DNA from 2 places in the Lactobacillus sp. W8093 genome. Region 1 is predicted to be linked to the other one. Evidence: predicted binding sites of a transcription regulator. Region 1 holds the regulator's gene; the other holds the start of a gene.
What was found. The regulator NrdR, encoded in region 1, represses ribonucleotide reductase genes. The targets are predictions, from matches to a motif close to ACACNATATATNGTGT.

Region 2: the regulator NrdR is predicted to act here: its motif matches at 1,850-1,865, upstream of nrdJ (ribonucleoside-triphosphate reductase, adenosylcobalamin-dependent).

What each region holds. Positions count from the first base shown of each region.
Region 1 is NZ_JACFRL010000007.1:47,667-52,564, forward strand. Features, by position in the region: gene dnaI (primosomal protein DnaI) at 1-131, opposite strand, end outside; gene H3T47_RS05950 (DnaD domain protein) at 141-1,502, opposite strand; gene nrdR (transcriptional regulator NrdR) at 1,505-1,972, opposite strand; gene coaE (dephospho-CoA kinase) at 1,974-2,576, opposite strand; gene mutM (bifunctional DNA-formamidopyrimidine glycosylase/DNA-(apurinic or apyrimidinic site) lyase) at 2,573-3,403, opposite strand; gene polA (DNA polymerase I) at 3,417-4,898, opposite strand, start outside.
Region 2 is NZ_JACFRL010000002.1:257,312-262,209, forward strand. Features, by position in the region: gene nrdJ (ribonucleoside-triphosphate reductase, adenosylcobalamin-dependent) at 1-1,778, opposite strand, end outside; gene H3T47_RS02465 (YjjG family noncanonical pyrimidine nucleotidase) at 2,417-3,127, shown strand; gene H3T47_RS02470 (aldo/keto reductase) at 3,191-4,054, shown strand; gene proC (pyrroline-5-carboxylate reductase) at 4,071-4,835, shown strand; partial or broken gene H3T47_RS02480 (transposase) at 4,885-4,898, opposite strand, start outside.

The DNA.
Region 1 (4,898 bases):
TGATCTTGATGCTGCGCGATAAAGTTTTGCACCTTAGGTTCAGCCAGTACCCTTTGTTTAATAGCTTCAGGACTTTGCTCCTCAGCATTGCCTGATTGTCCTTTAGCAATATATTTTTTAATGGGTCGCATATATTTCACCTACTTCATGCCATTCTTATTTTCAAAATTCTCAAAAAACTTTTTTAGTTCTTCACTAGAAACTTCGGAATTTATTTTTGGTTTATTTTCAGTCCAATCCGTGCCCTTTTCAATTGACTTACGCGAATTATAACTGCCATACTGCTTTCTTTTCTGCTCTTGGGCCTTTTTCCTATTGTCCATATATTCCAAAGCTTGACCACCGGTTTTTACTCCGTGCTGCAGCCAATCATGTAAAATTTTATTTGCCAAACGAAAAGACACATTAGGACCACTTTTCAAGCAGGCATAAGTCAAGATATTGAGCAGTTCTGCTGAAATACCTTTTTCATTATATAAACTATCAAGTAGGCGATATTCACTAGCATCTACAAAATCATTCCGGCTGGTCTTAAGCTGATACAAAAATTGTGCTGGTGAGTTCGCTTTTGCGCTTTGTAATAATTCTTGTTCACTACTACTTAAGTGCTTGTTTTTTAGTTCAGAATTGTCCTTTGCTCGTGTCTTTTTTTGTAATTGGCTGCGAGTAGTTGCTGCATGAATGTTATTAGCAATAGTTTGTTTAATCCGATTCATATTTAGATGGTAATCACCATGCAAACAGGGCAGAGTTTCATCTACAAATTCCTGTTCGGTCAAACCATAAGTTCTCATAATTGCACGAATTGCTTCTCTGTTTTGGTCAATTTCGCTGCCTGCAATTTGATAAATTTCAAATTGCTGTTTCATAAAGTCCCAGTCAATCTGGTCCTTTTCATTGATAGTGGCAGTATTACGGGTAACAATATTATTTTCTTGGGCAGCCTCTTTAACCTCAATTGAAGGGTCTATTGCTTCTTGATCTGGTAAATGAAAGACATCTATAAACGAGGCGGAGATATTTGGTGCTGTTTTCACACCATTAACAAAGTTTTGATTTTGTTTTGTTTCCCGGGCAAAATCATGACTTAATTTATGAAAAGCGGTAATACCCACTTTTTCTTTTAATAAGCTTGCTAATAACGCAGTCCCAAAAAATTCACTGCTAGACGGGATACTTTTAAGTTCAAAACATAGAATTTTGCCCATTATTTGATTGTCAAGTAGTCGGGTCTCGATTAACCCCACCGCCTCTATCTTGTGCAGAGCCGCAAATAATTTTTTAATATCACAGTCAACTTGTTCTTGCAAACGGTAAATCCCCTGTGAATCTGACAGCATAGCTTGGGCAGAATAATCCTCATTCAGACTTAAATAGAGTGCCACCGCCAAAGAACCAACTAAAGGCTGATATAGCTTAATTAAAACACGCAAATCTGTTGGGTAGAGCTCTACTCTGTTTGTAATATAAAAAGGCTGTTTGGGATTGTTAGTCTCAAACATAATTAATTTCCTTTCTCTCTTCTGGCAATCATATCTTCCATAGTTTTCATGAAACTAGACATATCTTTAAACTCACGGTAAATTGACGCAAATCGAATATAGGCCACATCATCTATTTTAGCCAATTCATCCATTACCAATTGACCAATTTTTTTGGAAGAAATTTCACTAACTCCTTCCTGCCTGATTTTGTTTTCTACGTGATCAACTAATTCTTCAAATTGTGAACTTGAGATTGGTCTTTTTTGACCAGCTGCCATCACTCCACGTAAAATCTTTTTTCGGTTAAATGGCTCACGTGTGCCGTCATTTTTGATTACTAATAAAGGCGTGGTTTCAACACGTTCAAATGTAGTAAAACGGAAGCCGCAGTTTTCACATTCGCGCCTACGTCTGATAGCACGATTTTCATCACTCGGACGCGAATCAATTACTTTTGATGCATTTTTATGACAATTAGGACATTCCATTTTAGTCCTCCCCTTTGATTTCAAGTAACAATTCTTCTAATTTAGTCTCAAGGTCTTTTCTGGAACCAGTATTAGTAATCACGTAGTCAGCCAATTTTTCCTTTTGCTTAAGTGGCATTTGACTATTGATGCGCTTTAAAGCTGCACCCTGACTAAGGTGATCCCTTTGCATTAGTCTTTCTAGCTGCAATTTTTCTGGTATAGCAATCAGTAAAGTCCGATCACAATATTTTTGACCATTTGACTCAAACAGAACAGGAGCATCAACAACTATTATGGGGCTTTTCTTAGCCTTGTTTAGCGCAATTTTAGCTTGTATTTCTGTAAAAATCAATGGATGAGTAATTTCATTCAAAATTTCAAGTTGTTTTTCATCATTAAAAACTATTTGTCCCAACTTTGAACGATTAAGTGAACTATCCGTATTTAAGACTTCACTGCCAAATTGTTTGATAACTTTTTCATATCCCTGATTACCGGTCTTTAAAATATCATGGGCTATTTGATCGCAATCAATTACTGGAATTTGCATTTTTTCAAAATAAGCATCTGCGGTGCTTTTACCGCTTGCAATTCCACCAGTCAAGCCTAATATCATTGTCATTTATAAATCACCTGACATTTAGGACAAAAAGTAGTTCCTCGTCCATTGACCTTAATTTTTTCAAGTGGTGTACCACAACGCACACATGGTTCACCTTTATGACCATAAACCTGCAACATTTTTTGAAAGCCACCTGTTTTGCCGTTTGCATCCAGATAGGTATGAATTGTAGTACCTCGTTCAGCAATTGCCAATTCTATTAGTGAATTAATGTTATCGTGCAATTGTGCTACCTTTTCTGCGGGAATGGTATTGGCTTGACTTAACGGGTGAATTTTCGTTTCCCACAACACCTCGTCAACATAGATGTTGCCCAACCCTGCAACAACAGATTGGTCAAGGAGTGTATTTTTAATATTTTTCTTTTTACGTGCTAAACCATTTTGTAAATAAGAAACGGTAAAAGCTGCTGAGTTGGGTTCTGCACCTAATTTGCTAATACCCGTCTTTTCTTTTTCAGTTCCCGTTTTAATTAACTGCATGCGCCCGAACTTACGCACATCATTATAACGCAATGCCGAATTATCACTAAAAACAATTTGCACGTGGTCGTGTTTATCCTTTTTAGTATTTATTTTAACTAAACGATACTTACCCTCCATGCGCAAATGTGACACTACTGTTAGATTGCCGCTAAGCCGAATTAACAAATATTTAGCATAACGATCAATTGTGGTGATTTTTTTACCAACTAACTGCTGCTTAAATTCTTTTGCATCACCAGTTATAATCTTTGGATACCAGACTGTTACTTCTTTGATTGTCTTTCCTTTGATAAGAGGAAGAAGTGTCCGTCTCACAGTCTCAACTTCTGGCATTTCCGGCATTACAAGTTACTCCTTACTTAGCATCAAACCAATTATGACCATATCCGGAATCAGCTACAAGAGGTATGTCTAGTCTTACAGCCGACTGCATAACTTCCGGTACAATCTTTTTAATTGTTTCCAATTCATCCTTTGGCACATCAAAAATCAGCTCATCATGAACCTGGACTACCATCTTGGTCTTAAGATGCATGTCATCTAATTTTTTCTGCATGTTAATCATCGCTATTTTGATAATATCTGCGGCAGAACCTTGAATTGGCGAATTAATTGCTGTTCTCTCAGCAAATGAACGCACATTAAAGTTTTTAGCATGAATATCTGGCAAGTAGCGTCTTCTGTGCATAATTGTTTCGGCATATCCTTTTTCACGGGCTACCTGAACTGCTTTATTCATGTAATCTTTAATTTGAGGATATTGCTCAAAATAATTATCTATGAATTGCTTGGCCTGCTTGCGACTGATATTAAGGTTTTTAGATAAACCGTAATCAGAAATGCCGTAAACAATACCGAAATTCACAGCTTTGGCCCTGCGGCGCATTAAAGGAGTGACATCGGCTGTTGATTTTAAGTGAAAAATTTTCATTGCGGTATGAGCGTGAATATCGTAACCGGTTCTAAAAGCTTCCTGCATCTGTTCATCGCCAGAAACTTGTGCCAAAACACGCAATTCAATTTGTGAATAATCACAGGAAAAAATGTAGCCATCAGGTTCACTAGGAACAAACGCTTTTCTAATTTGCTTACCTTCCTCGGTTCTGGTTGGAATATTTTGTAAATTAGGATCAACTGAGGACAAACGACCGGTAGCAGTAAGAGTTTGCAAGTATCTGGTATGAACCCGACCGTCTTTTTGAATGACATCCAGTAAACCATTAACATAAGTTGACTGGATTTTAGCAATTTGCCGGTAAGTGAGAATTTGTCCAATAATCGGGCTTTCATCTTTTAGCTGATTTAAGACATCAACTGATGTGGAATAACCGGTTTTGGTCTTTTTAATTGGCTTTAAGCCCATTTTTTCAAACAAAATATGACCTAATTGCTTAGGAGAATTAATATTAAATTCTTCACCAGCTTCATCATAAATTTGCTTTTCCATTTTCTTGAGCTCAACTGCAAACTCATCTTGAAGCTGCGTTAAAGTCTCAGCTTGAACTTTGATGCCATTGATTTCCATCACAGACAGAACTCTGGCAACAGGGATTTCAATATTGGCAAAAAGATCGTCTTGCTCGTGTTCTTTTAGTTTAGCTAACAATGTCTCTTTTAAGTTCTCGATTGCTTCTATCTTGCCAGCCAAATGATTAAATAACACATGATCGTCTTCTGGAATGTGGGCACTTTTACCTTTACCATAAACGTCGTAATCACTTTTAACCGAATTATCACCGTACATCCGACATATCTCGCCCATATCATCCGAATTATTTTCATTATTAATCAAATACGAAGCAAGAAGCATGTCATAGTCAATGCCGCGAGCATGAAT
Region 2 (4,898 bases), on a different contig from region 1:
TCCAATGCTTTAAGCAATGGATCAGAAGCTTGGAACCTAATTCTTTGAATTAAGTAGCCGGCATAGTGGAAGTGCATTCCTTCAGAGGCCCCAGCCAATTTGGCAACAGTACCAGAAGGCTTAACAGTTGTGTGCTTGATTGACTCATTGCAGTTTAAAGTTTTGCTGTATTCTTTATCAGCATCAATGACGGCTTGGTAAGCTTCAGTAACCATTTTAATTCCCTGAGGGTCGTAAATTGGTTTTTTAATCTTTGCGCCGGTTTCTTCATCAGTGCTGTCTTCAAAGCCGGTGACAACCCGGTGACCCAAATCATTTAACAGCCAGTCTTGAATACCTGACATTGAAACACCGATTCTACGATTCTTGGAAATGATGTTGCGGGAAATTTCCCAGTCGTAGTCACTAAACGTTACCCGTTTGGCGTAGCGAGTGGCCAACCTGAAAACGTCCTTTAGTTTCCAACCTTGTTGTTCTGCAATGTATGGGAATACTTCAAACAGGTTGCATGGCTCACCATTAGCCAAGGAAATCTCTCCGCAAGGGTTGGTGCCTTCAACGTCGCCGTCAATATCTTTTTGATAGCCGTCAATAATACGACCATAGTTACGAGATAAGTCAAGGTTAACTATTCCTGGTTCACCGTTTTCTCTAATACCGTTAGCAATTGGTTCATATTCATCAAAGTTAGAATCAATTGCTACACTGTTGTTTGATGCCCAACGGTGGTGGTAGAGTTTGTCTTTATCCTGTTTCATCGTGATGAAGTCTTGGTCGGTACTTGTACCTAAAGCCAATTCAGCTGATCTTCTCACATTGCCGGCAACGACTGTTTTACCAATCAAGTTGCAAATATCCGTACAATCAACAGAAGTTAAATTGCCGCCTACTCGGTTGTTAATAATGTTGTTAATATCAAAAAGCATTTCCACTAACGGCATAGGTCCAGAAGCAGTACCGCCAAAACCGTGAATTTTAGCCCCGTAAGGACGAATTCTGCTGATGTCCAGTACCAGTTTGGTCTTGTTTTCAGCATTGGTTTGATTAAAATGCATGTCAACTAAACGAGCATTGGCCAAAACCCAACCTTCACGGGTATCAGGCAAGTTGTAGTATACGTAGTCAGACTTGCCGTTATTTTGCTTTGCCCATTCGTCTTTGTCCGTTGCACCCAATTTAACCGAATCCGCGTATGAGGCACTCTTTTTGTCGATCACGATTGTTAAATCGATTTTGTTATCAACTGTTGGAATCTTTTGAATGTTGTCTTGAACAACAGAAAAGCCAACGCCGCCGCCTTTCATTAGTTGGTCAAAAAGAAATGAAAATGGCATTGAAACCGCTTCTTGCGTTTGCCCTAAATAGTCTGGCACTATATGGCTGTCACCATATTTTTGGGGACGAATAGCTATAAACCAGCAATTATTCAACGAATCACCATTACGCTTTTGGTAATCTGTCCCGGAGACCCAGAGGTTACGACCAGAAGGCGTTGCGCCTAAACCGTAAACCAATTTAAATAGGCTCTTGGCCTCATCAGTTAGTTCATCAACTACTTCATTTGCAGGAGAATCTTTGAGACGAGGATCAAGATTAATATTGCCTTCGATTACGCGTTTAACTGTTTCATCCCAATTTTCGGAACGATTTTTTTCAGGAAGCCATCTGGCGTAGGTCCGTTTGTAAGTAACCCAGCCAAGCTCTCCCCAGTGGGGAGTGACAGTTTGTTTCACTTGATCAATGTAACCCTGATCTAAGGTTATGCTCGTATTTTTCATATTCAAAGTTACTCCTTCAACTAGCAAATTGTTCCACAGACACATCATCTATGGCTACAAGTAGAACTATACCACAATATCTTGTATTTACTAGAGGAAAGTTTGCTCTTAAACACAAGTAAAAGTCACAACTTGATGTGCGAGTAAGTTGTCGGGGATAATAAAAAAACATATAGAATTCGAAGATATAAAAAAAGCATAATAAGCTAAAAATAGCGTTTATTATGCTTGAATATATTTTTGTTTTTAAACTAAAAATTAGTGCCTAGCTAACGTGAAGAAAAGGAAAATTAAGCCAAGAATAACGACTATTGGCACTAATAAATGAATAAAGAAAATAAAGGCAAGTGTGCAAGTTAAAATGAAAAATAAGATTTTAAATATACCAACGCCCAGTTTTATAAATAACCAAATTAACAAGAATGCTAGTAATAGTCCAACCATGCTTAATCACCCCTTTTAGCAGAATTAAGTGATATTATAGCTGATTTTTAAGAAGAGTAATAGTAATGCAAGCAAAATTTAAAAATAGTTAATTTTGTTCCCAATGTGTGAAATATTGTTATAATAGACCTCCACACTAATTTTTAGTGAATACGCATTTTATTCTGCGGAATAACTGGAGAGGAAGAAATTGCTTGCGTTATAAACAAATAATTTTTGATGTTGATGATACTTTGATTGATTTTGCTGCTACAGAAAATTTTGCTCTGCATAGTCTTTTTCAGGCTCATCATTGGCAGTTAACAGACAACATGCAGCGTGATTATCATGCATATAATCAAGGACTTTGGCGTAAGCTGGAACAAGGTAAAATCGATTATAATCAACTCAGCAAGACTGTCTTTAGCGAATTTATCAAAGAAAATTTAGACATTGATATTGACGGAATTGCAATTATGAACGAATACCGTTCTTATTTTAGTGAAGCTCATAAGTTGCTGCCCGGTGTGAATGATACTTTGCGTTTTGCTAAAAAGCACAATTACGTTTTAACTATTTTAAGTAATGGTGAAGCCTTTATGCAGAGGCACCGTTTGCAATTAGCGGGCATTGATAAATATTTTTCGCTGATTGTGACATCAGAAGAAGCCGGCTTTGCTAAACCGGATACCCGTATCTTTGATTACTTTTTTGCTCATACTGAAATCGGCCCTGAAGAAACTGTGTTCTTTGGAGATGGGCTGCAGTCCGACATACTGGGTGCAGAAAATTACGGCTTTGACAGCATCTGGTATAACCACCGTAAACGGAAGAATAATATGAATCTGCATCCCTTATATGAGGTAGCAACATATCCGGAATTTGTGGCTTTGCTCAAGGGTGATTTGCAAAAGCAACCGCAATAATTGCTATCTTTTCCTGTAGAAGTATAGTTCAATCCTGTATAATAATTATTAGAGGTGAGAATAATGACTTTAAATATTCATTCTTTTAATGATACTTATGAATTAAATAATGGCGTTAAAATACCAGTCATTGGTTTAGGAACTTGGCAAACACCTGACGGTGAAGTAGCCAAGAACACTGTGAAGGATGCACTGGATCTGGGCTATCGCTTAATTGATACGGCTGCAGCTTACGGCAATGAGGAGAGCATCGGACAAGGAATTAAACAAAGCGGGGTCAATAGACACGACTTATTTGTAACCACTAAATTATGGAACGATCATCACGGCTATCAGGCAACTAAGGCTGCGATTGATGAAAGCTTGACTAAATTAGATTTAGATTACCTTGACTTGTATTTGATCCACTGGCCTAATCCAGCACCTGTGCGTGATCACTGGGCTGAATTAAACGCAGAAAGCTGGCAGGCAATGGAAGAAGCTGTTCAGGCAGGTAAAATTCGCGCAATCGGAGTATCGAATTTCAGACGTAAACACTTGGATGAGTTGCTGAAGACCGCCAAAATCCGTCCTGCTGTCAATCAAATTTACCTTAACCCAAGTGATATGGAAGAAGATGTGACTTCTTATAATAAAGAACTCGGCATCTTGAGCGAAGCATATTCACCACTTGGCAGGGGCGGTTTATTTGCTAATGAAACTGTCGTTTCTGTTGCGCAACACTATGACAAGTCTCCAGCGCAAGTCTTATTACGGTGGTCCTTGCAACACGGCTTTGTCCCATTACCAAAATCTGTCCACCGCGATCGGCTTGAATCTAATTTACAAGTTTTTGACTTTACAATTAGTGATGCTGATATGGCTAAACTTGATGGTTTGCATGGAGCAGCTAAATTAGCAAATGATCCAGATCACACGGACTTTTAAAAAAAGGTGGTAGCTGATGAAAATTGGTTTTATTGGAACTGGTAAGATTGGTTCCGCTATCATTAAAGGCTTGTTAAATGCTAAAAATTCAAGCCAAGATATTTATGTTTATGACGGTGGTCATAAGTCCGCTCAAAAAATTGCTGCTGAATTTAATCTGCGCTTAGTTAATAGTTACACTGAATTTAACGCTTGCCAGGCAGTTATAGTTGCTGTGAGTGGCTCCAGTGCTGAAGCTATACTGAAGCAGCTGGGTCAAAAATATCACGGTATCATGTTATCAACGGGTGGCGGCGATTTAACTCAGATTAATAGTGGACTTGCGCAAGATACGACATTTGCCAAGATCGTTCCTAATACTCCCGTTCAAATAGGTAGCGGAATTACAGCCATCAGTTTTATTCCTGATGAAAAGCCGGAAGTGATTGCTACTGTAAAAAAGATTTTTACTCAAATGGGTGCAGTTTACGTTGTGCCTGAAAACCTGCTAGGCATTTATGGTACAGTTGCTGGATGCACGCCTGCTTTTGTAGATCTTATGATTGCAGCGCTGAGTGATGCCGCAGTGCAAAACGGTATTAAACGTGCAGATTCATATCAGATAATTGAACAAATGCTTTTGGGTACCAGCCAATTGGCACTTGCTAGTAAAAAATTGCCGGAAGAATTAAAAGACGAAGTTACCACACCGGGTGGTTCAACTATTAGGGGAGTAGCCAAGCTTGAAGAAACGGGCTTTAGAAATGCGCTTATTCAAGCCGTAAATGCTGCTGCAAATTAAAATAATGGCTCTTTGTCAAATCCTGTTGATAGAGCTTAAATGAATAGAATCAAGCAGCTAAAA